2 regions of the Shewanella marisflavi genome follow, and region 2 is predicted to be linked to the other one. Evidence: riboswitches for the same ligand, from Rfam matches in the RefSeq annotation. Region 2 holds a riboswitch; the other holds the start of a gene.
What was found. Region 2 has a riboswitch for cyclic di-GMP ahead of CFF01_RS12325 (YncE family protein). Riboswitches for the same ligand answer to the same signal wherever they lie in the genome.

Region 1 (11,085 bases), 230 kb from region 2:
ATATTCGCCTCTTATCTGACTATCCCATTAATTTCCCGAGTAAATATTTACGATTGCGTTGGCAAACCGAACAAAAAGTCGCCATTGGTGAGGTGTGGCAGTTCACGCTGGCCCCTAAATCGATTACCAGTGTGCTTAATCAGGGAGGCTTTAATCAACAAGCGTTTCTGTTGTCAAAGCATATTATTGGCAAGGGCAATGTGCAGTCAGCCAGGCGTTTATCTGAGTCCAAGGGAGTCAGGGCTCATTTGATCACCCAACTACAACAGGCGGTGACGGGCAAGGATAATGGCGATCTCATCCGAGCCTTGATGTTAGGCGATAAGCAAGGGATCACTAAGGAGCACTGGCAGGGATTGAGGCAAACGGGTACTGGTCATCTGGTGACTATCTCTGGTTTGCACCTGTCGGTTCTGGCGCTGTGGGTGATGGGATTGAGCGGCTACCTGTTGGCGCGTCAACGTCCCAGTATCGGCCTGTCTAACCGTCAATTCAGCGCCTTGCTGGCGCTTTGCTGCTGTATGCTTTTTGCCTATCTTGCTGGGCTGGGACTGCCAACCCAGCGGGCACTGATCATGTTGTTCATGGTGATTGTTCTGGGCTTATTAAAACGTTACGCCTCGGCGTTTGAACGTTTATTGTGGGCGCTTTTTGTGGTGTTGTTACTGGATCCCGTCAGTATTCTTAGCGCTGGTTTGTGGCTCTCGTTCGGCGCGCTAGCGTTGATCCTTTATATGACCCAGCGGATACCATCGGTGCCCAAAAACATGTCGCTTAGCGGGCATATCAGGCAGCGCATCAGCGCACTGTGGCAAATTCAGTGGCGGTTAAGCATTATGCTTGGCCTGTTACAGGCGCTGTTATTTGGCGGCTTTGCGCCTTATGGTGTGCTTTACAATTTAGTGTTTGTACCTTGGTTTAGCCTTGTAGTGATCCCACTGACTTTTGTTTCTATGATGTGTTGGGCCTTAGCTGAGCGCTTAGGTCTTAGCCTGTCGTTGCCGCTTAGCTTACTCGATTGGGCCATTGCGCCCCTGACGAGCAGTTTTAATCTGCTGCCATCTCTACCACTGCACTGGCTGCCGGCCGCCTCTGTCTTACTTGCAGGCATGCTGTTTTTATGGGCGGCATTTGCGGTTTGGCGCTATGGAGCCCATCGCTGGCGTTGGTTGTCCCTGCCGTTAATTTTGCCTTTATGTCTTTATTGGCTTGTTCCACCAAGGCTGATTGAGAACAAGCATTGGCAGCTGCACCTTTTGGATGTGGGTCAGGGGTTAAGTTTGGTGATCGAGAAACAAAATAGGGCGTTTATCTATGATACCGGGGCGGCCTTTGGTGACCACTTTAGTTACGCAGAGCGGGTGATAGTGCCATTTTTACAGTATAAAGGCATTAGTGATGTCGATTATTTGGTGTTAAGCCATGGCGACAACGATCATGCTGGTGGCGCGCAATTTTTGCAGACTCAGTTTCCCAAGCTGAGCTTGATAACCGATCTACCTTATCGTGGTGCTATCGACTGTCGCCCTAAACAGATAGCTTGGCAAGGATTGAATGTGCAGATACTTGGGCCGGCTCAGCCGCTGGCGGGTAACAACGGCTCCTGTGTGATGCGAATCGGCGACGGTACCCACCATGTCTTGCTCCCGGGTGACATAGAGCTAGAGGGGGAGCAAGCCTTACTTGGAATAAGTTTGCTAGATAGCGATATCTTGATTGCGCCGCATCATGGTAGTAACACCTCATCCAGCCAGGCCTTTATTAGCGCTGTGCAACCAAAAGTCGTCCTCTATGCGGCGGGATTCAACAATCGGTATGGTTTTCCAAAGCCGCATGTGGTGAGCCGCTACGCCGGAGCACAGGCCAAGCAATATAGCGTATCAGACAATGGCCAACTGACGATTAGCCTAGATGAGAGCGGTATTCGAGTCAGGGGCTATCGGCGGGATCTGGCGCCTTTTTGGTACAATCAACGCTTTGAATTTGGTGAGTTTGCTAATCCAGAGTAGAATACGCTTTTTTGCACCGACGATAGATCCTGAATGACAAATTCTTCGAAAAGTGAAGTGCGCAGCGTTTTCCTGAGACTGCTTACTTATTTTGTCCCGCTTAAAGGGGTGTTATTTCTGTCTGTGTTCGGCCTAGTGTTATATGGCTTGGTGGACGCAACGTTTATTTATTCAATCAAACCTTTTATCGATCAAGGGTTTGCTAGTAATGTGCCAGCAACCCCTGGATTGGTTGAAGGGGTCGATCTGGGCATGGGCGGCGGCTTTAACTCAGACAGTGACGTGTTAAAAACCGCACCATTTGTGGTGATAGGCTTGTTCACTTTACGTGGCTTAGCGAACTTTTTATCTACCTATGGTATCTCCTATATCAGTGCACGAATGATCATGGATATGCGTCAGCAGGTGTTTGAACATTACCTTAAACTGCCTGTTAGCTATATCGATGCAGAGAGCAGTGGTAATTTGATCTCCAGAGTAACCTTCGATACAGAGCAGATTGCCAGGGCATCGGGTAGCGCCTTGATCACCATAGTACGAGACGGTATTACCGTTATCGGTATGTTAGGTGTGATGTTCTACAACTCTTGGAAGCTTTCTTTATGCATCCTGATTGTCGGGCCGCTTATTGGTCTGGTGATTGCTGTGGTCAGTCGGAAGTTTCGCAAAGTATCAAAGCAGATCCAGACCGCCATGGGTGGCGTGACTTCAGTTACTGAGCAGATGATCAAAGGGCACAAGAATGTGTTGGTATTTGGTGGACAGAAAACCGAATCTGAACGCTTTGCCAAGGTCAATGACGAAAACCGTTCACGCACCATGAAGCTAGCACTGGCTCAGGCGATCAGCCAGCCACTGGTGATGGTGATAGGCTCTTTTGCGTTGGCTTTCGTGCTATATGCCTCAAGTCTTGAGAGCATGCGCGTCGATCTCACTGCGGGGACTTTCGCTACTATCCTAGCGGCTATGCTCGCCATGTTGCAGCCAATCAAGAGCCTTACGCGGGTTAACGCCGAATTTCAGCGAGGTATCGCTGCGTGTAGCACTATCTTCGCCATTCTGGATACGCCGACAGAGGTAGACAAGGGTACCTTTGAAACTAAGCGAGTTGAGGGGCGCCTTTGCTTTGATAAGGTTAACTTCCGCTATGACAATCAAGAAGGCTTGGCACTTAAAGAGGTGGATTTTTGCGTGAACCCTGGGGAAACCCTGGCACTGGTTGGCCGCAGCGGTTCGGGGAAATCGACCATCGCCAGCCTGATCACCCGCTTCTATTCTGACCTTGAAAGTGGTGATATTCGCCTCGATGATGTCAGCCTGAGAGATTACAAGCTGGCCTCTTTGCGTCAGCAAGTGGCCATGGTTTCCCAGCAGGTCACCCTGATCAATGACACGATAGCTGCCAACATTGCCTACGCGTATCCCGGAGAGGTGACCGAGAAGCAGATCATTGACGCTGCTAAGCTTGCCAATGCTTGGGAGTTTATCAGTAATATGCCTGAGGGGATTCATACTCAGGTGGGTGAAAACGGCGTCATGTTATCGGGTGGACAGCGACAACGTATCGCCATTGCAAGAGCGATACTGCGCGACGCGCCGCTATTAATCCTCGACGAGGCAACATCGGCGCTGGATACCGAATCGGAAAAGGCTATTCAGACAGGTCTGGATAACCTGCGTCAGAATCGTACCTCCATCGTCATTGCCCACCGCTTGTCGACCATTGAAAATGCCGATCAGATCCTGGTCGTTGATCAGGGTAAGGTCGTTGAGCGAGGCACTCATAAAGAGTTGCTGGCGAAAGAGGGGATCTACTACAACCTTTATCAGATGCAGTTTGGTAGTTAATGCAGGATCTCGTTAATCGCCTATGGTACGACAGGCAGTTAGGCTTCCACTGGTTGCTTATCTGCCTCTTGTTGCCGCTTAGTGGTCTGTTTTATCTGATCACCAGTGTAAGAAGACGCCTGTTTGTATTAGGCATGAAGCAAAGTCAGCAACTCCCTGTGCCTGTTATCGTTGTTGGTAACATCACAGTTGGAGGAAGCGGTAAAACACCAACCGTCATCTATCTTATTGAGCTGCTGCGCCGTCATGGCTATCACCCCGGGGTGATAAGTCGTGGTTATGGGGTTGAGTTCACCGGCACTAAGCAGGTGCTTGCTGGCATGTCAGCCAGTGAGGTAGGGGATGAGCCCGCCATGATAGTTGCGCGCACTCAGGTGCCTATGGTGATTGGCAGTAACCGAGTTGCGGCAGGGCAAGCACTGCTGGAGTGGCAAAAGGTCGATATCATCATCAGCGATGACGGTTTACAGCACTATGCCCTGCAAAGAGATATTGAGATCTTAGTGCTCGATGGCAAGCGTCGATTCGGTAATGGCTTGCTCTTGCCTGCCGGGCCGTTAAGAGAAGGACGCTGGCGTCAAAAGAGGGTAGACCTTACGCTAGTCAATGGGCAGAGCACGCACTCGGATGAATTTACCATGGGTCTAGTGCCTGCGTCATGGCGCAATGTAGCAAATGGCATTGAGGCCGATATTGATTCAACGGCAGATGCGGTTGCTATGGCTGGAATTGGCAATCCCCAGCGTTTTTTCGATACCTTAGCCAGTATGGGGATTAATCCAGCTATCCAACATGCGTTTGATGATCATCAGGCCTATCGGCTCGAGGATGTTGAGGCCATTGCCCATGGTGCTAAGGTGTTGATGACAGAGAAAGATGCGGTTAAATGTCGCGATTTTGCAAAGTCTAACTGGTGGTATTTGCCGGTAGATGCCAAGATATCACCAGAGTTTGAACTGCAATTGCTTAGGCTGCTTGAGCAGCGAAAAGAAGTACAACAAGGAAAATAACATGGCGTTTGATAAGAAACTTTTAGAGATAGTAGCCTGCCCAGTGTGTAAGGGTAAGCTTGAGTATGACAAAGCTAATCAACAGCTTATCTGTAAGGCTGACCGTTTAGCCTATGCCATTAATGAAGGGATCCCTGTGCTGTTGGAAACCAAGGCAACACCTTGGACTGAAGAAGCTTAATCCTTTTATTGAGACGCGTGATGACAGGCGCGTCTCTTTCATTTTATCCCCCCAATTGCTCACAGAACCCACGTCCGTTGCCCCAAATATTGCTTTTGCCTCCGCCAGCACTGATAATCCCTGTTCATTTTTATCGGAGTACCTTGTGTGACTGTTACTAGCCTTCAAAGCGTGATTGAAAAATTGTTAGCGGAAAATCAAGGTGTACGAGTAGTCAGTTTCGAACATCAAGGGCATAAATATTGGCTTAAGCAGGCTGAGCACCTAACTGGCGCCATGCGTTTGCTCAAGGCACAGCCCCACGCTTCGTTACAGCTTGAAATCGCCACCCTGGCTAAACTTGCACAACAAGGTGCTCCTGTGCCTGAATTGGTTGCAAGCGGCGAGGATTTTTTGGTGGTGGCCGATGTGGGCATGCCGGTGAATCGCTGGTTGAATGCAGATGTTTCTGAGGCCGAGAAATTACAGATATTAAAAGATAGCGCCGCAGGCCTAGCACAGCTGCATTTGAAAGGGTTAGCGCACGGTAGACCCGCGCTGCGCGATATTTGTTGGGATGATGGGCAGGTGGCGTTTATCGATTTCGAGGCAAATCAGAAAGACAGCGATATGCATCAGCAACAGATCAGAGATCTTTTAGTCTATATTCACAGCCTCTATCGTTATATTGGTCCCCACCCAGAGATCGCCGAGCCTGTGATTGCCGCCTATCGCAACGCTGGTGGCGAATCACTCTGGCAGGAATCTCAGCAGCAGATGTTAAAGTGGCAGTGGTTGAATTATCTCATCGCACCGCTAAAGTCCATTGGTGGTAAAGATCTTCGTCCAGTCTATTGGTTATTAAAACATTTTAAAGATATCGCTTAGTTCATCATTTCTTATCTGTTCCGCTTCGAGGCGCCAAAATAGTCACTGGTGTTTCGAGGTGATTTCTTCTTTTTAGTCTTTCTTGGTTCAAAATATCGGGTTTAGCTTAATTTGTGGTGAAACATCCTTTATCGGTGGCGCCGCACCAATGTTTATTCTGGTTGCGTCAGCCTGTGTGGCATTTATACATTCATTGTGCGTTGATTTTCATGAGGTTTTAAAAATTGGTTAAAAAATAATCATTTTTTGGTTGAGTTAAACCTAATCAACTTGCTAGAATGCCCGTGTTCTCTGGGCTTCACGGCCCAGAAGGTTTTTTCGAAAGCACTCTCGAAACGGCAAGCATTAAGAAATTAATGTACGCAAAGCCACAGGCCCTAATTGCATAGCAAAGGGTGGCTGGGTTACCGAATGAGCGTTGATAGAGCCCTGTACTTGTACTGGGAGCTTTCGAAGTGATGTTGACTTTGAGAGGCCCTAGCTATGAGTTCAGTTCATTGCGCCGCTGCGCGTACCGATTCTACTTTCCTAAAAACCTTTGGTTTGGGCCTTTTGGGCGCAGGCCTGTTGTCGGCGTCGGCTATCATGCCAGTGCATGCAGGCACTCATGGTGAGCAAACCTCTGCGGCGGCTCAAGCTAAACGTGAAGCCAAGCAACAGGCACGTCTGACTCATAAGGCGGAGCTTGAAACTCAGACGCTACAACTATCAGCAGCTGCTGCACAATTCCTGAACGCCACTAAGTCAAATGAAGGTGCATCTCATGCTTCTGACGCGGCGCTTTACCAGCAACTTGAAGCGCTGGTGGCGGCTAGACAAGTAGAACAGCAGGCTCTTCTAACACTCGATCCTTATAGCGTCGTCTCTTCTGTATTGCCTATGGCAAAGCGTCGTGGCATGCCCGCCGAGATCCAGGCCAAACTAGCCCAGAAAAAGACGATCAGCGGTGAGCTGGAAATGGTCTATGAAGATTTTGATGACGCAGGTGAACATCGTCTGCAGTACATGGTGCGTACCGAAACTGGTCTAATTAAATTTTTCTTGGCTTCGGGCAGTTCAAAGGCACAGGCAAATCAATTACAACCCGGAGCAAAGGTTCGTGCAGAAGGTTGGCTATTTGGCGGCGATGAGGCTGGCGATGCCTTAATTGGCGATCTCGAAGTGCTCGCTTTAACCGATGGCAACACAGTTTCTTCTTCCGGTACCGGTGCGGCGCTTTCTCTTGCAAATACCACGGGTGAACAGCGCATTTTAGTGCTATTGCTTAATTTCCAGGACAATCCTCAACAACCTTGGACACCAGCCGAAGTACAACAGATGGTATTTGGCAAGGTAAATGATTTCTATCTTGAGGCTTCATACGGTCAGACTTGGTTAAGCGGCGATGTTAAAGGTTATTTAACGCTGCCAATCAACAGCACTTGTGATTACTATGGTATGGATAGTTATGCGCAGCAGGCGGCCCGCGATAGCGGTATCGATTTGAGCCAGTATCAGCGCTTGGTTTACATGATGCCAAAAATGGAAGGCTGTGGTTGGTTAGGACAAGGTACATTAGGGGGGAATCCTTCGCGTGCTTGGATCAATGGTGAGTTAAATTTAGAAACGATCGGCCATGAGTTAGGTCATAACCTAGGATTACGACATGCCAAAGAAATGAGTTGTGGTAGTGGATATCTTAGTAACACGTGCGTGGATATTACATATGGTGACAAACTGGATGTGATGGGTGATTCTCAAGGCCACTTCAATGTGTTTAATAAGGCACGTTTAGGCTGGCTGAGTGAGTCAAGTGGCGAGATTGTAACGGTTAATGTAGATGGTACTTATCGTCTTGAGCCATTAGTGGGTGAGTCACAAGGTGGCGCTAAAGGATTAAAGGTGCGTCGCGGTACCGATAGCCTGAGTGGTGAGCCACTATGGTATTACCTTGAGTATCGTCAAGCAGTAGGTTTCGACAGTTACTTATCAGGAAAGGCTGTGACCGAAGGGGTGTTAGTGCATCTAAATAGCAGTAAGACGGGAATAGATAGTAGTTTGATACTTGATATGACTCCACAAAGTAGCGTTGCAGATTTGGATGATGCTGGATTGAAAGCTGGTTATAGCTATACAGATAATGACGCTGGTGTGACGATAACCACTGAATCAGCAGATCGCTCTGGGGCTGAAGTTACCGTGTCTTATTCAGGTGGCACATGTGTACAGGCTAATCCTACACTTGCGCTTTCACAAAACAGTGATTGGGTTGCACCAGGTACAGCCGTTACTTACAGCGCAACAGTAACAAACAACGATAGCTTAGAGTGCGGTGATTCTCAGTTTAGTGTTAGCGTTCAGGTACCCGCTAATTGGAGTGCCAGCAGTGCAAGCCTAAGCCTGGCACCCGGCGCTACAGCCAATGTGAGCTTTAGTGTCGTTTCGAGCGGTGATGCCAACGACGGTTTCTATGACCTAGATGTCACTGCGCAAAATGCACAAGATAGCAATCTAGTGGCTACCGGACTGGTTAGCTATGTTGTTCAGGCTCCAGTTGCACAGTGTGTGTTAGCAGCACCTCAGTTCGTACTGACCAACAACAGCAGCGGTGAGGTTGCACCTGGTACAGGCGTGGTTTACCAAGGCATAGTGACTAATCTAGACAGTGATAGCTGTGATGTGAGCGACTTTAATCTGGCTGCCAATGTGCCTGCGGGTTGGTCGGCAACTGCGACTATGGTGAATCTTGCTCCTGGCCAAAGCCAGAACGTCAGCCTAACGGTGACTTCTAGCCTAAGCGCAGCCGATGGACAATTTGATTTCAACCTGATTGCTAGCAATGGTCAAAATGCGGGACTACAAAGCAGTGCGAATGCCAGCTATACGGTTCTTGATCCTGCCAAGCAATGCACTCTAGCTCAACCAAGTGTCAGCGTGAGCGGTGGCGCAGGCGAATATGATGCGGGTAGCCTGGTTCCCTATACAGTGACAGTGACAAACCAGAATGCAGACAGCTGTGCCGATGCCGTGTTTGCGATCAGCGCAACCGTACCTCAGGGCTGGAACGCCAACGGGGCGACCGTTAGCCTAGCAAGTGGTCAAAGTACGAGTGTCGTGGTGAGTGTTAGCTCTGCGCAGTCTGCGACCGCAGGTGCCTATGGTCTGGGCTTTAGCGCGGCAGACAAGAGCGACAATCAATATCAAGCAAGCGCACAGGCACAGTACAAGGTGGCTCAGCAAGCGAATACAGCACCGGTTGCGGTAAACGACAGTGCATCTGTATCTAGCGGTTCATCAGTCATCATCGCGGTGCTGAGCAATGACAGTGACCCTGAAGGTGATACCTTAACTCTGGTTAGCGTGACTCAAGGTAGCAAAGGTAGCGTAACCTTGCTGGCCGATGGCCGTGTGCAATATACACCGGGTAAGCGTTTCAAGGGGAGTGATAGCTTTAGCTATACTATCAGCGACGGTGAGTTAACCGCGACGGCGTCAGTGACCATAGGTCAAAGCGGTGGTGGTACCGGTGGTAAAGGTAATGGTAAAAAATAAACTATACTCATAATAAAAAGCCAAGGGCAATACCCTTGGCTTTTGCTTTATTTTTATTATATCAACAAGTTGAAGATACAAACCTTATTCTTGAGTTTCTACTTTAACAGTGACTGATGCATTGAAAGTATCGCCGCGACTGTTAGTTAGTGTGACGATAATATCCTGCAATAAGCCAATTGCATCTTTATTTTCCAAGCCCGGCTCAAATTCAATGGTAAAGGCACACTCGTAAAAGTCATCGATTGCACCTAGGTAACCGAAGGGGTGATCTTTTACACAATCGCCATAAGGAGTCATATCAAAATCACCACCGTTGTTCAACAGCCTGAATGAACCGATTAGAGCTTCTTCAGTAAAGACATCTTTTCCACCAACTGTCATACCTGTTAGTGTTGCATTAAATATGTCATCGTTGGTCATACGGACAACCACAAGCATACTGGCTGCAAAGTCGAGTTTAACTTTACCTTCAGATTTGATGAAGGTTACATCCGCGGTATCCATAGCCATTACATCTTGACCATCTTCGTCTTTACCTTTGATAGTCGCTTCGTTAGTGTGGGTATCTCCGAAATTACCTTGCACGTCCAAACCCTCGACGGTACAACTTGCGCTCTCACCGGGTAGTAGGACAAATCCTAATAGCGGTTCTTCGGGAATTGGATTTCCATTTCTAGTATCTACCTTACATTTGTCAGTGAGGTCTAAGAAAACGTCATCTGTCAGGCTACTGAATGTGACTGGATCAACAGTGGTTTGGCCATTTACCATATCATCAACACTGAACTTGAAGGTGTAGTTCACTTTTCTGAATACGCTAAGGTCATCTCCAGTTTCAGGAACTGAGGTTGGATTAGCGGTTTTCTCAAGGGTGATGGAGGATGGAATATTACTGATGAGCACAGTTGCTGACCCACTCGCTACAGCTTTGGTGTTTTCATTGTCATACGCCCAAGCCGTCACTTCATTCTTGTGGGATGGGTCATTAGTGGCATCAATGTGCCCTGTGAAATGGCAAGTGTAAGGAACACCAAGGTAAATCATAGTATTTATGGTGCAATCAGTACCGGAAATGCCGAAGACATTGTTAAACTTATCATCGTTTAGATAGGTTAGTTTCATAGGGGAATCCCAAGTACCGGTTGGAGCGATAAGCTCTACAGTAACGGTATATTCAACATCACCGCCAGACTCCGGAACCTGAGTTGGGTAGGGAGTTTTCGTTACTTTAATGACTGGTGATTTATTTGTTACCTGCACCTGTTTTATGTTAGAGCAGTGTTCGCCATCTACCGCTGAAACACCAACACTAGAACAGCTTACGCCGTCTAAAACTGGAGACTCATTTCTTTTTTCCAATGCTAATTTGATAACGTCATTGTAGAGTTCCGTTGGAGTATCAGGGAGATCTGGCAGATCTGTGTCGACAATGTGTACCTTGAAAGTACAGCTGTAAGTTGCACTTGGGGCAATCTCAAACCTTGTTTCCGGATCTACAGGTTTCTCACAGTTGCTAAAGACTAGGTAAATACCGTCGTCAGTTCCCACAGGTTCTGTAGGTCCCCATAAGTCAATGGATTTGTCGTAGTTACCATCGGCACCTATGTCAATCTCATCGCTAAGTGAAGCGATGAAT
Region 2 (11,085 bases):
GTCAGATCATGGTCGAAGGGGTACCCGAAAACTGTGTCGATCAGTATGGTATCGCCGATGTGAATGGTCATCAGCTCGAAGTGGGTCAATCTAAACCAATCAATGAATTAGTGGAAAAACCTAAGGTCGGCCAGGCACCATCCAATCTGGCAGTAGTAGGCCGCTATGTGTTGCCCAAACAGATCTGGCCCCTGCTGAGTAAGACGCCAGCCGGCGCCGGGGATGAGATCCAACTGACCGATGCCATCGCCATGCTGATGGAGAAACAAACAGTCAACGCTTACTATATGCACGGCAAGAGCCATGACTGTGGTAACAAACTCGGCTATATGCGCGCCAACGTAGAGTACGCGCTGCGCCATCACGAAGTGGGCAGGGATTTTGTCGACTACCTCAAAACATTAGTATCAGATTTATAACAGGATAAAGATTAATGACGATTTTAGTCACAGGTGGAGCCGGCTACATAGGTAGCCACACTGTCGTTGAGCTACTCAATGATGATCAACAGGTGGTCATCATAGACAACCTGAGCAACTCCAGCGTCGAAGCGCTAAAACGGGTCGAGCAGATCACTGGTAAAGGGTTCACCTTCTATCAGGGAGATGTACTCAACAAGGCCTTCCTGCAGAAGGTCTTTACCGACCATAATATCGATTCTGTGATCCATTTTGCCGGGCTTAAAGCGGTCGGTGAGTCAGTTGCTCAGCCACTGAGATACTATGAAAACAATGTCACCGGCACCCTAGTGCTGTGCGAGGTGATGGCCGAGTTTAACGTGAAAAACCTGGTCTTTAGCTCTTCGGCCACCGTCTATGGCGATCCGGCCTCACTGCCCATCACTGAAGACTTCCCTACAGGAGCGACCAATCCTTACGGCCAGTCAAAACTCATGGTCGAGCATATCCTTAAGGATCTACACCATTCAGATCCTAGCTGGAACATCGCCAGATTGCGCTACTTCAACCCTGTGGGCGCCCACGAGAGTGGCCTTATCGGCGAAGATCCCAACGATATTCCCAACAACCTGATGCCCTTTATCGCCCAGGTTGCTGTTGGACAACGTGAGAAGCTCAGCGTGTTTGGCGATGACTATGACACCCACGATGGCACTGGTGTGCGCGACTATATTCATGTGGTGGATCTCGCCAAGGGTCACCTCAAAGCGCTCGAAAAGCTTAATACTCAACCAGGGCTAGTCACCTATAACCTGGGCACAGGTCAAGGCTATAGCGTACTGGACATGGTTAAGGCGTTTGAGAAAGCTTGCGGCCACACCATCGCCTATCAGATCGCGCCCCGTCGCCCTGGCGATATCGCCGCTTGTTACGCCGATCCACACAAAGCGCAGAGTGAACTCAACTGGCAGGCGACGCACAGCATCGAAGATATGGCTAACAGTAGCTGGCATTGGCAGTCGTCCAATCCCAACGGCTACAAGGCCTAAATCAGACTTAGGGAGCCTTGGCTCCCTTAAAACCTCAGAGTAAAACTATGAGCAATCGCATCAACCAAAGCCGCCGTAACCTCTTTAGTCGCCGCAAGAACCAGGTGATCCGTCCGCCTTGGAGCCGCACCGATGTAGAGTTTACCGACATCTGCACTCGCTGCGACAAATGTATCGAGGCGTGCGAGACCCAGATCCTCTTTCGCGGTGATGGTGGTTTTCCTGAAGTGAATTTCAGTCGAGACGAATGCACCTTCTGCGGCGAGTGCGCCAAGATCTGTCCCGAGCCGCTGTTCACCGATCTTGAGCGAAGCCCATGGCAGATAAAGGCATCGGTCAACGACACCTGTCTGGCCAATAGCGGCATCTATTGTCAGACCTGTAAAGATGCCTGCGATCCCAGAGCGATCACCTTTACCCCAGGCATAGGTCGAGCCCCCAAGCCTGAGATAGACACTGAGCTGTGTACCGGCTGCGGCGCCTGTGTTGCCCCCTGCCCTAACCAGTCAATCAAGCTGGCTTGAGCCTAGCGCAAGGTTGCCAAAAATCTGACAGCGAGCGCCAAATATTAGTGGTTTTGCTGCACAAAATTTAAGGGTACTATTGGTCCAAACGGGCCAAAAAGTTAATCATTATGTTTGGAAAGAAAAATAACAACGCAGGTCTCACTTTTATAGCACAAGGGACTAAATTATCCGGGGAAACGCATTTTGCGGGCGAAGCCCTTATTGGCGGCGAAGTGCACGGTAAGATCAGTGCGACCGGTAAATTGACCATTGAAGCCGATGGTTATATCGAAGGCGAGCTGCAGTGCAAAGAGCTTAAAGTCTCTGGCGTGTTTAAGGGTAAGATGAAGTGTGAAAAGCTTAACATTACCAGCACGGGCAGTGTCGAAGGCGAGATTGCCTGTAACTCGATGGAGATCTTCGAAGGCGGCCAGTTTATTGGTATGCGAGTGCGAGAAGAAGTCGCCCTGCTCTCCAGTGAGCCTGACAACACAGACTTTCAGAGCAAAACAGAACATCAAGGCGAGTCTCAGCTAGATAATTATATTAAAGAACTGACAACCTCTTCATAGACTCCCAGCTTTCTATAAAAGCCCAGCATGGCTTGAGTAACAAGGCCACACTATTGTGTGGCCTTGTTTTTATATTCCCGAACCAGGGCGATAAACTCCCTCGGCTCCCGGTCTAAACAATCCACCGGCAGATAGACATGGTAACCCAGTTGCGTGTTGAGCTGCTCGCAGCGCCGGGCAAACATTGCCTGTACCCCCTTAAGCTGCTCTCCTTCCAGGGTAAATGGGGTGAACTCAGAGTTAAGATAACGCTCCAGATCCGCCAGCTCACCATCTAAGGTCAGCGAAGACATTAACAGCGGGCGCTGCTCACTCAATAGCCCGGTAGCCAGTCTTGGCGGAATATCATCGATCAACGGCCACAAAGACTTTAACCTTACCCCTATGTAGGGAAGATCATGGCTATCAAAAGACTGAATACTTCGCGGAATATCGACTCGCTGTATGTTCTGCCACTCCATATAGATGGTGCCCCTGTGATGGTGATACACCAAGCCTCTAGGGCGCAGCTCTATACTCACGTCTGGTTGCAACCACTTAGCCGCTCCCAGCACAGTAAAGATCATACCGAAAATAAAAAACACCATCCCCGGCCCCATAAGCGCCTTGGAGACGATAAACATCACCAAAGCACAGGCCAAGGCGATGATGCCAACTAAGGTGAATGTGCGCGCATTGCGCTTGGTCATTGCGCGAATGACAACAGCTTCTTGTTCCATAATCTCCAAACGTTAATCTGCTAGGGCAAATTTAATCTTCAGCCAAACCTGTCCCACATACTCATGAATGGCCCGCTGAGAAGCCAACAGATTACGGGCATCTAACTGCCACCAGTAGCCGCCACGGGCAATAAAATCGGCAGGTGCCGCTTGAGGATGCATGCCTGCCTGGTGAAATATCATCATAGCTCTGGGCAGATGAGTCGCCGAGGTCACCAGCCTAAAGGGCCTATCACCAATTTCCCACTCGAGAAATTGTGCCTCTTCCAGGGTATCCTTTGCCAGCGGAAACTGAATGATCTGCTCAGGTTTTACCCCAAGCTCCATGGCAGCATTGGCCATTACCTGAGCCTGAGGAATGGCGTCGCTGCCTCCCCAACCGCTAACCACCAGCTGACATTGCTGACCAAGCCCGAGTTGCCTCACGCCTTCTGTTAGGCGAGCCAGCGCCGTGGCCGACAGCTGCAGCGTTGCCCGCTCAGAGATGCTTGAGTCATGGCCAGAACCGAGCACCATCACCACGCAGCCCTGCGCCATGGGCGTATTATTCACCGGATATTGTTGCTCAAGGGTATTGGCCAACTGATAACTGCCCCACTGACTGCTGAGCAGCAAGAGGATAGTAAAGGATGAAGCAATCAGCGTCTTGACCAGTTTACGTCGCCTGAGGATTACGATGGCGATAAGCAGAAGAAATACCGATAACGGGATCGGCATTAACAGTTGTGAAATTAGTTTTTTTACCCAGAACATGGCTATCCTTTGCCCCCAATGAAAAGTGGGGGCAAGTGTAACCTAGCGCCGGACGTAAGTCATTACCACAGCCAAGCGGCGCCGCGCACGCCAGATGAGCCGCCATACATATTTTGCACCACTGGGGTACGACATTCGCCGCCAAGCACATACTTAGACAGCACGGCAGGTAGTCTTGGGTAGATGGCTTCGATGTGAGACACACCGCCACCGAGCACGATAATGTCTGGGTCGAGCATATTGATCATATGCGCCAGTGAACGCGCCAGACGATCGATAAAGCGCTCAAATGCCGCAGTTGCCAGCTCCTCACCCTGCTCCATTCTGCGGGCAATCTCGATACCGCTTGGGGCATCGCCGCCAGCCGCCTTATAGTCGCGCACAAAGCCGGTACCAGAGATAAAGGTTTCAATACAATCTTTGTTACCGCAGAAACATTCGGTCGAATTAAATTCATCAGGGGTCATCCAAGGCAGTGGATTGTGTCCCCACTCGCCGCCGATGCCGTTACCGCCACCATGCACCTTGCCGTTGATGGCAATACCACCACCACAGCCTGTGCCTATGATCACCCCAAACACCAATCCCTTACCTGCCGCAGCACCGTCCACAGCCTCGGAAACCGCGAAACAGTTGGCGTCATTGGCCACGCGAACCTCCCGCTCTAAACGTGCACCTAAGTCTAAATCGAGGGGATGGCCGTTGATCCAGGTAGAGTTAGCATTCTTTACCAGACCAGAGAAAGGCGAGATCACCCCGGGGATACCGACGCCCACAGTGCCCTTTTGGCCCAATGTGGATTCGGCTTCGTTGACGAGTGCCTCGATAGCATCCAAGGTGGCATTGTATTCTCGTGGTGTGGGGACCCGCTTTCTGAACAGCTCCTTGCCCGCTTCGCTCAGGGCCACCAGCTCTATCTTGGTTCCGCCCAAATCAACACCCATTCTCATCATTCTCTGCTCCAATCTTATTCTCTTTATCTTACTTTTCGAGCCAATGCTTCGCCGTGGCAATAAAGTAGGGATTTAAAATGTCTTCTTTCTGGTTGTAATCCAGTGGTAGCCCCGTGTCGGCATTGATCACACTACCGCCAACACTCTCTAATACAGCCTGGGCCGCCGCAGTATCCCACTCGCTGGTGAGGCCCAGTCTGGGATAGATATCAGCCTTACCTTCCGCCAGCAGACAGAACTTAAGCGAGCTGCCGATACTGGTCATAGTGTGCTCGCCCAGCTCATCGAGATAGGCGGCTAAGCCAGGACTCACATGGGAGCGGCTTCCTACGACTCTTGGCACACTCGGCGCCTTGATTTGCTCTTGTGTCAACTCAACCAGCTGATCGCCGTGGGCTAACCAGGCTCCCAGATGCAGGGCGCCGTAATAGCACTTATCTAATACAGGTGCGTAAACCACACCTGCCACGGCGCGACCATTTTCGATATAGGCGATATTGACGGTAAACTCGCCATTACGCTTAATAAACTCTTTGGTGCCATCAAGCGGGTCTATTAGCCAATATTGCTGCCATTGACGACGGGTCTCCCAAGGGATATCGGCCGCCTCCTCTGACATCACGGGGATCTCAGGGGTTAAACGCGCCAACGCATCAACAATCACCTTGTGACTGGCCAGGTCGGCGGCCGTCACAGGACTATCATCAGCCTTGGCCGTGACTTCAACCTCATCGGTGCCGTAAACGGCCATAATTGCCTCGCCCGCTTGTTTGGCTATCTCGACCAACTCGGCTAACCATTCTTGCTTAAATGTATGACTCACAATATGAATTCTCTTCTTTGCTCGATGCCTTTTAGTATGCCATCTATGATCCCAAGAATTTAATAACAATTTGATCATACTTTGTTTAAAAGATACTAAGCTAGCCACTACCCCAAGAAAAGCCTTTAACACGACTTGCATTCGTATTCAGGCATGTGTCACTTTGGGCTAAAGCAGGCTTATACACGGCTTCATTTCTACTCTGCTACGTAATACTGACAACGACTCACCAACTCAAGTCTCACAAATACAATACCGATAAGCCACTGCTTTGAAACAGCTAAATGACAAATACGCTCTCATCGCACAAAAATGTACAATTACCTTGTATATTAATTAATTACTTATAAAATCTGCCCATGATTAAATGACAGAAATTTCGCCTTCATATGAACAAATATCTCCCGGCAGGCCTACTGCTTATGTGCAGTTTCTCCAGCCAAGCGGCTTGGTGGATTGAGCCGACAGATCTACCGCTACGCGCTGACATTCAATTGCTTGCCGATACCGGGATCATCAAGCAACCTGTGACGACCTATCCCTTGATGTGGGCAGGTATCAAACAAGATCTCGATAGCGCAGAACTCCCTCAGCTCACATCCGCCCAGGCTGCTGCCTACGACAGGGTGATAAACGCTTATGCCAAAGATCATCAAGGCTTAGACACCAGCTTTACCCTGAGCGCAGCAACCGATACCGCGCGCTTTTTGGGGTTTGGCCATGACTACCGAGATAAGGCGCAAGCCACGGTAGATGTCGAGGTCACTAAAGAATGGTTTAGCGGACGACTCTCTGCCAGCTACCATGACGATCCAATAGATGGTAAAAGCGCTCGACTGGACAACAGCTTTGCTGCGGTAATGCTAGGTAACTGGATTATCAGCGCCGGCGCGCAGCATAAATACTGGGGACCGGGCTGGGATTCAGGTCTAATCCAAACGACCAACGCTCGCCCTATGCCGGGCATTACTTTTAGTCGCCATAACAGCGCTGCCTTCGAGACGCCTTGGCTTAACTGGATAGGCCCTTGGACCTTTACCACCAGTTTCAGTGAGATGGAGAGTGACCGCTATGTGCCTGAAACCAAACATTGGGGCGCTCGAGGCACACTCAGACCTATCTCTCAACTCGAGGTAGGCTTCTCCTGGACCATGCAGTGGGGCGGCGAAGGATATGGCAATAGTCTGGGTGACTGGTGGGACGGTTTGTTTAATGGCGGACAATCAGAAGGCGAAATTGAAAATGGCCAAGAGAACATGCTCGCTGGCTATGATTTTCGCTGGTCAGACACCGCCTTTGGCATCCCCTATGGTATCTACTATGAGCGTATTCATGAAGACTATCACCACGGCAAAAACAAGTTGATCAACGCCGCCAACATGGGTGGGGTCGATTTTATGATTAGCGAAATTAACACTCGCTTCTTTGTTGAATATTCCGATACCAAGGTTGCCTGCGGCATTGACCCCAATGCGTACAACTGTCTGTATGAACATGGTTTTTATAAAAGCGGCTACCGCTATTATGGCAAAAGCCTCGGCAGTACCTATGACAATGATTCTGAAACCTTAGTCATTGGTGGGATCACTCAGTTAGGGCGCGGCCACAGTATCACCAATAAATTCCGCTGGCTGAGACTCAACACCGATGGTATCGATACCGGCAATGAAGATGGCGGCAACCCCGTATCCCCTGGTGAATATGAGCGGGTATACCAACTTGATACCAGCTACCATAGGCCTTGGCTAAAGGGCACGCTAAAACTTGGCGGCACAGTGAGTTATCGTGAGTTTGTACGGGCAGGCGATGACGATTGGGACGCGACCCTCTATGCCCTGTGGGAGAGAAGTTTTTAAGCCTTAGCATCAACAGGCATTGAAGTTTTCCCCGTGAGCCACCTCCTCCATACACTGGCGCCAACCTATTGATTAGGAGACGCGCCAGCTTGCTTGGGTTTACTCGATTTGAATTGCCCAAATTCACTATCCTGCTGCTAATCGCAAATATGCAAAATTTAAGCAAGCGATAGAGTCCCTCTATATATAACAACTTTCTGATACTAATCGAGTAATTCCAGCCTCAACAATTTGTCATTGTTTTTAGCAATCCTAGACCCATTGCACTTGTTCAAATTGCTGCTATACCTTATGGACGAAAAGGCAAACCTGTAGCAATACAGAGACGCAAAACCACGGGTCTCCTCCAAGTTCGAGATAGCCGGGTTACCGTTAACTACATTATAACGGAGCCCGTTTTTTATCGGCGTAATATGCACCGATAGCTTTCGGACAAGCAAGGAGCTAAAGAAATGAAAAAGAGTAATGTGTTACTAGCGTCAGTAATTGCGAGTTTCTCGCTTTCCGCACTCGCAGTGAATGATGTTATTTATCTTTCAGATACCATGGGACCTGCTGATGGAAAATCAGCCTTATATCGCGTTGATATAGACTCAGTTAGTGGGCACGCAAACCTGTCGTTGTTGCCAGACGGCATCGTTGATTTCAACCATGTCGATTCACTCGCCGCAGAACAAGACGGCAGTATCATATGGTTAATCGATAACAATTCCCTCATTAAATATGAAGTCGCCACCGCTACAGTAGATCTAATTGGCCCACTAGCGAACTTTTCAGGAGACTCAGATCAAGCTGCCGTATCTCCAGATGGAACGCTATATGTTACCAATAAGACTACAGGCGGACTCTATTCAATAAACAAGTCTACAGCAGAGGCTACTTTAGTCGGGACATTAACGGTAGGTAATGGTGGTGATATCGCATTTGATCAATACGGCACACTGTATATGGTCAACCAGAATGGTCTTTTCGAGCTTACCCTTCCCATTCCTCCCTCAGAAACAGTAGGCGCAGAACTTATCGGTCCTGTTTCTGAGCGCTACACGGGGCTGGCATTTCGTGCTGGAGGCCTGGGCAACCTTTTAGGCTCAAATGGTATAGGTAACGCTATTAGAGAGTTAAGCGTCGTTGACGCTTCTGCCGTAGCTAACGGTAATTATCCAATGTACAAAGATGATCTGCCATTTGATCACCTTTATGGTGACATGACTACAGGCCCATTAGTCATGTGCAGTAAAACGATTGGATATTGGAAGAACCACGCATGGAATGGCGCTACTGTTACCATTAACGGCTTGCTAATCGATGAAATCATTGGCCGTTTCGGTGATAAAGAGGAAGGTGATAAACCCTATAATGGATCACTTTGGAGTGCTAAAGGTAAAACCTACAGCATGCTCTATGCCCAGTTGATAGCGGCTAAGCTCAATACAAATAATTCTTATACTGTACAGTTACTTAATGACGCTGAAGCTTTCTTATTCGAGAAAGACTTTAATGATGTAGTAAGCAAAGCGGATAGATCAGAGTATTCGGCATTTGTTCAAGCCGTCACAGCATTCAATGAGGACAATCACTGCGATAGTGAATAAACATTATTAGCATGTTGGCACGGTCTTCTGGCAACAGAAGACCGTTTTTTAGCTTTGAGTAGAGGTGAAATGAATATCCGCTACTGAACTATATAACTTTTAGCTAGGGAAAGGTTATAAGGTTCATACTCTTATACGGAGTAGGAGTTGGACTCTTGGTTAAACGGTATTAGGACGCTATAGCTCTGTAGCAACCGCGCTCAGCAGCCCCTGCTCGGCGAGATAATCCACTACCTGCTCGGCGCACTGCTGCACCGATTGCTCAGCATTGTTGACATGCACCTCTGGCGACAGTGGCGCCTCGTAGGCTGAGTCTATGCCGGTAAAGTGTTTAATCTCCCCTGCTCGGGCCTTTTTGTAGAGCCCCTTAGGATCGCGCTGCTCACAGACATCAAGCGGCGTATCGATGAAGATCTCGATAAACTGCCCCGCGCCCAGCAGGTCACGCACCATCTTACGATCGGCGCTAAAAGGTGAAATAAAGGCGGTTGAGACCAGCAAGCCAGCATCGACAAATAACTTAGCCACTTCACCGATACGGCGAATATTCTCAACCCTGTCTTCGTCGGAAAAACCTAAGTCGCCATTAAGGCCGTGACGCACATTGTCACCGTCGAGCACATAGGTCTTACAGCCTTTGTCATGCAGCAGACGATCAACCGCATTGGCGATAGTCGACTTGCCCGACCCACTCAGACCGGTAAACCAAAGCACGGCACCTTTATGACCATTGGCCTGTGTACGCTCATCATGAGACACGCTGGCCTGGTGCCACTGGACATCGCTGGATTTCACATTTACATCGACTGTCTTATAGGGGGACATCGGCTTTCCTTAAAAATCAATTTTTACTGCTAGGCAGTGAATTAAGACTGAGCAAACCCATGGCTAAAATGGGAAGAACACAGGCACGGCTAACAAAACAATCGCGCCATAGGCCAAACTTACGGGAACACCTACTTTTACAAAGTCCATCAGGCGATAACGCCCGGCGTTATACACCATGAGATTGGTCTGATAACCGTAAGGGCTGATAAAGCTACCGCTCGCCGCAAAGGCCACCGTCATCACGAAGGGCAGAAAATCCACCCCAAAGCCTAAGGCGATACTGTAGGCGATGGGAAACATCAAGGCTGCCGCCGCGTTATTGGTAACAAGCTCGGTCATCAGCCAGGTGGCCAGATAGACCAGCAGTAACGCCAGCATCAGATGATCGCTATCTGCGCTACTCTCTACCCAGTTTGCAACTAACTCTGCCACACCGCTATTAACCAGCGCGTGAGACAGCAAGATGGCCGAAGCCACCACCAGCCAGATATCCACAGGGAAGCGGCGCACCACCTCATTGACATTGAGGCACTGACTGAAGATCAACACGCCCAGCAGTAATAACATGCCTTGTAGCATCTCGACCACGCCAGTGGCGGCAAGGGTCAAGGTCAACACAAAGCCGCCGATGGAGATCCAGGCTTTCTTGCCATTAATGCGGGTCTCAGGCTCAACGCCGCTAATCACAATAAAGTTCTTGCTGATATTGTGGCGGGTAAGGAAGTCCTTACCGACCGCCAGCACTAAAAAGTCACCCGCTTTAATCTGCACCTCACCGAGCTTACCGGAGATCTCTTCGCCATCACGGCGAATGGCCACCGCAGCGGCGTCAAACAGGGCACGAAAGCCCGCCTTCTTCATGGTCTTGCCCACCAGCACACTTTCCTGTTTCACCACCACTTCGGTGAGGTTAGTGTCGAGCAGACCATTTTTTTCGGCAAACATCTCAAGGCCTGAGAACTGGCTGAGCTGCATCACCTTAGTGATATCGCCGCTGAAGATTAGTCTGTCGTCGAGTTGCAGTACCTCGGTGGGC

Region 1: linked by a shared signal. The riboswitch ahead of CFF01_RS11135 (Ig-like domain-containing protein) and the one ahead of CFF01_RS12325 (YncE family protein) in region 2 are both predicted to bind cyclic di-GMP.

The regions. Positions count from the first base shown of each region.
Region 1 is NZ_CP022272.1:2,547,740-2,558,824, reverse strand. Features, by position in the region: gene CFF01_RS11160 (DNA internalization-related competence protein ComEC/Rec2) at 1-2,009, shown strand, start outside; gene msbA (lipid A export permease/ATP-binding protein MsbA) at 2,043-3,857, shown strand; gene lpxK (tetraacyldisaccharide 4'-kinase) at 3,857-4,867, shown strand; gene CFF01_RS11145 (Trm112 family protein) at 4,869-5,048, shown strand; gene CFF01_RS11140 (BUD32 family EKC/KEOPS complex subunit) at 5,196-5,915, shown strand; cyclic di-GMP riboswitch class I at 6,243-6,327, shown strand; gene CFF01_RS11135 (Ig-like domain-containing protein) at 6,399-9,446, shown strand; gene CFF01_RS11130 (hypothetical protein) at 9,531-11,085, opposite strand, start outside.
Region 2 is NZ_CP022272.1:2,776,939-2,788,023, forward strand. Features, by position in the region: gene galU (UTP--glucose-1-phosphate uridylyltransferase GalU) at 1-419, shown strand, start outside; gene galE (UDP-glucose 4-epimerase GalE) at 434-1,447, shown strand; gene napF (ferredoxin-type protein NapF) at 1,495-1,971, shown strand; gene CFF01_RS12295 (bactofilin family protein) at 2,082-2,525, shown strand; gene CFF01_RS12300 (DUF2982 domain-containing protein) at 2,576-3,244, opposite strand; gene CFF01_RS12305 (ElyC/SanA/YdcF family protein) at 3,257-3,997, opposite strand; gene mak (fructokinase) at 4,060-4,950, opposite strand; gene cysQ (3'(2'),5'-bisphosphate nucleotidase CysQ) at 4,979-5,773, opposite strand; gene CFF01_RS12320 (capsule assembly Wzi family protein) at 6,163-7,629, shown strand; cyclic di-GMP riboswitch class I at 7,922-8,003, shown strand; gene CFF01_RS12325 (YncE family protein) at 8,082-9,221, shown strand; gene cysC (adenylyl-sulfate kinase) at 9,399-10,046, opposite strand; gene CFF01_RS12335 (SLC13 family permease) at 10,110-11,085, opposite strand, start outside.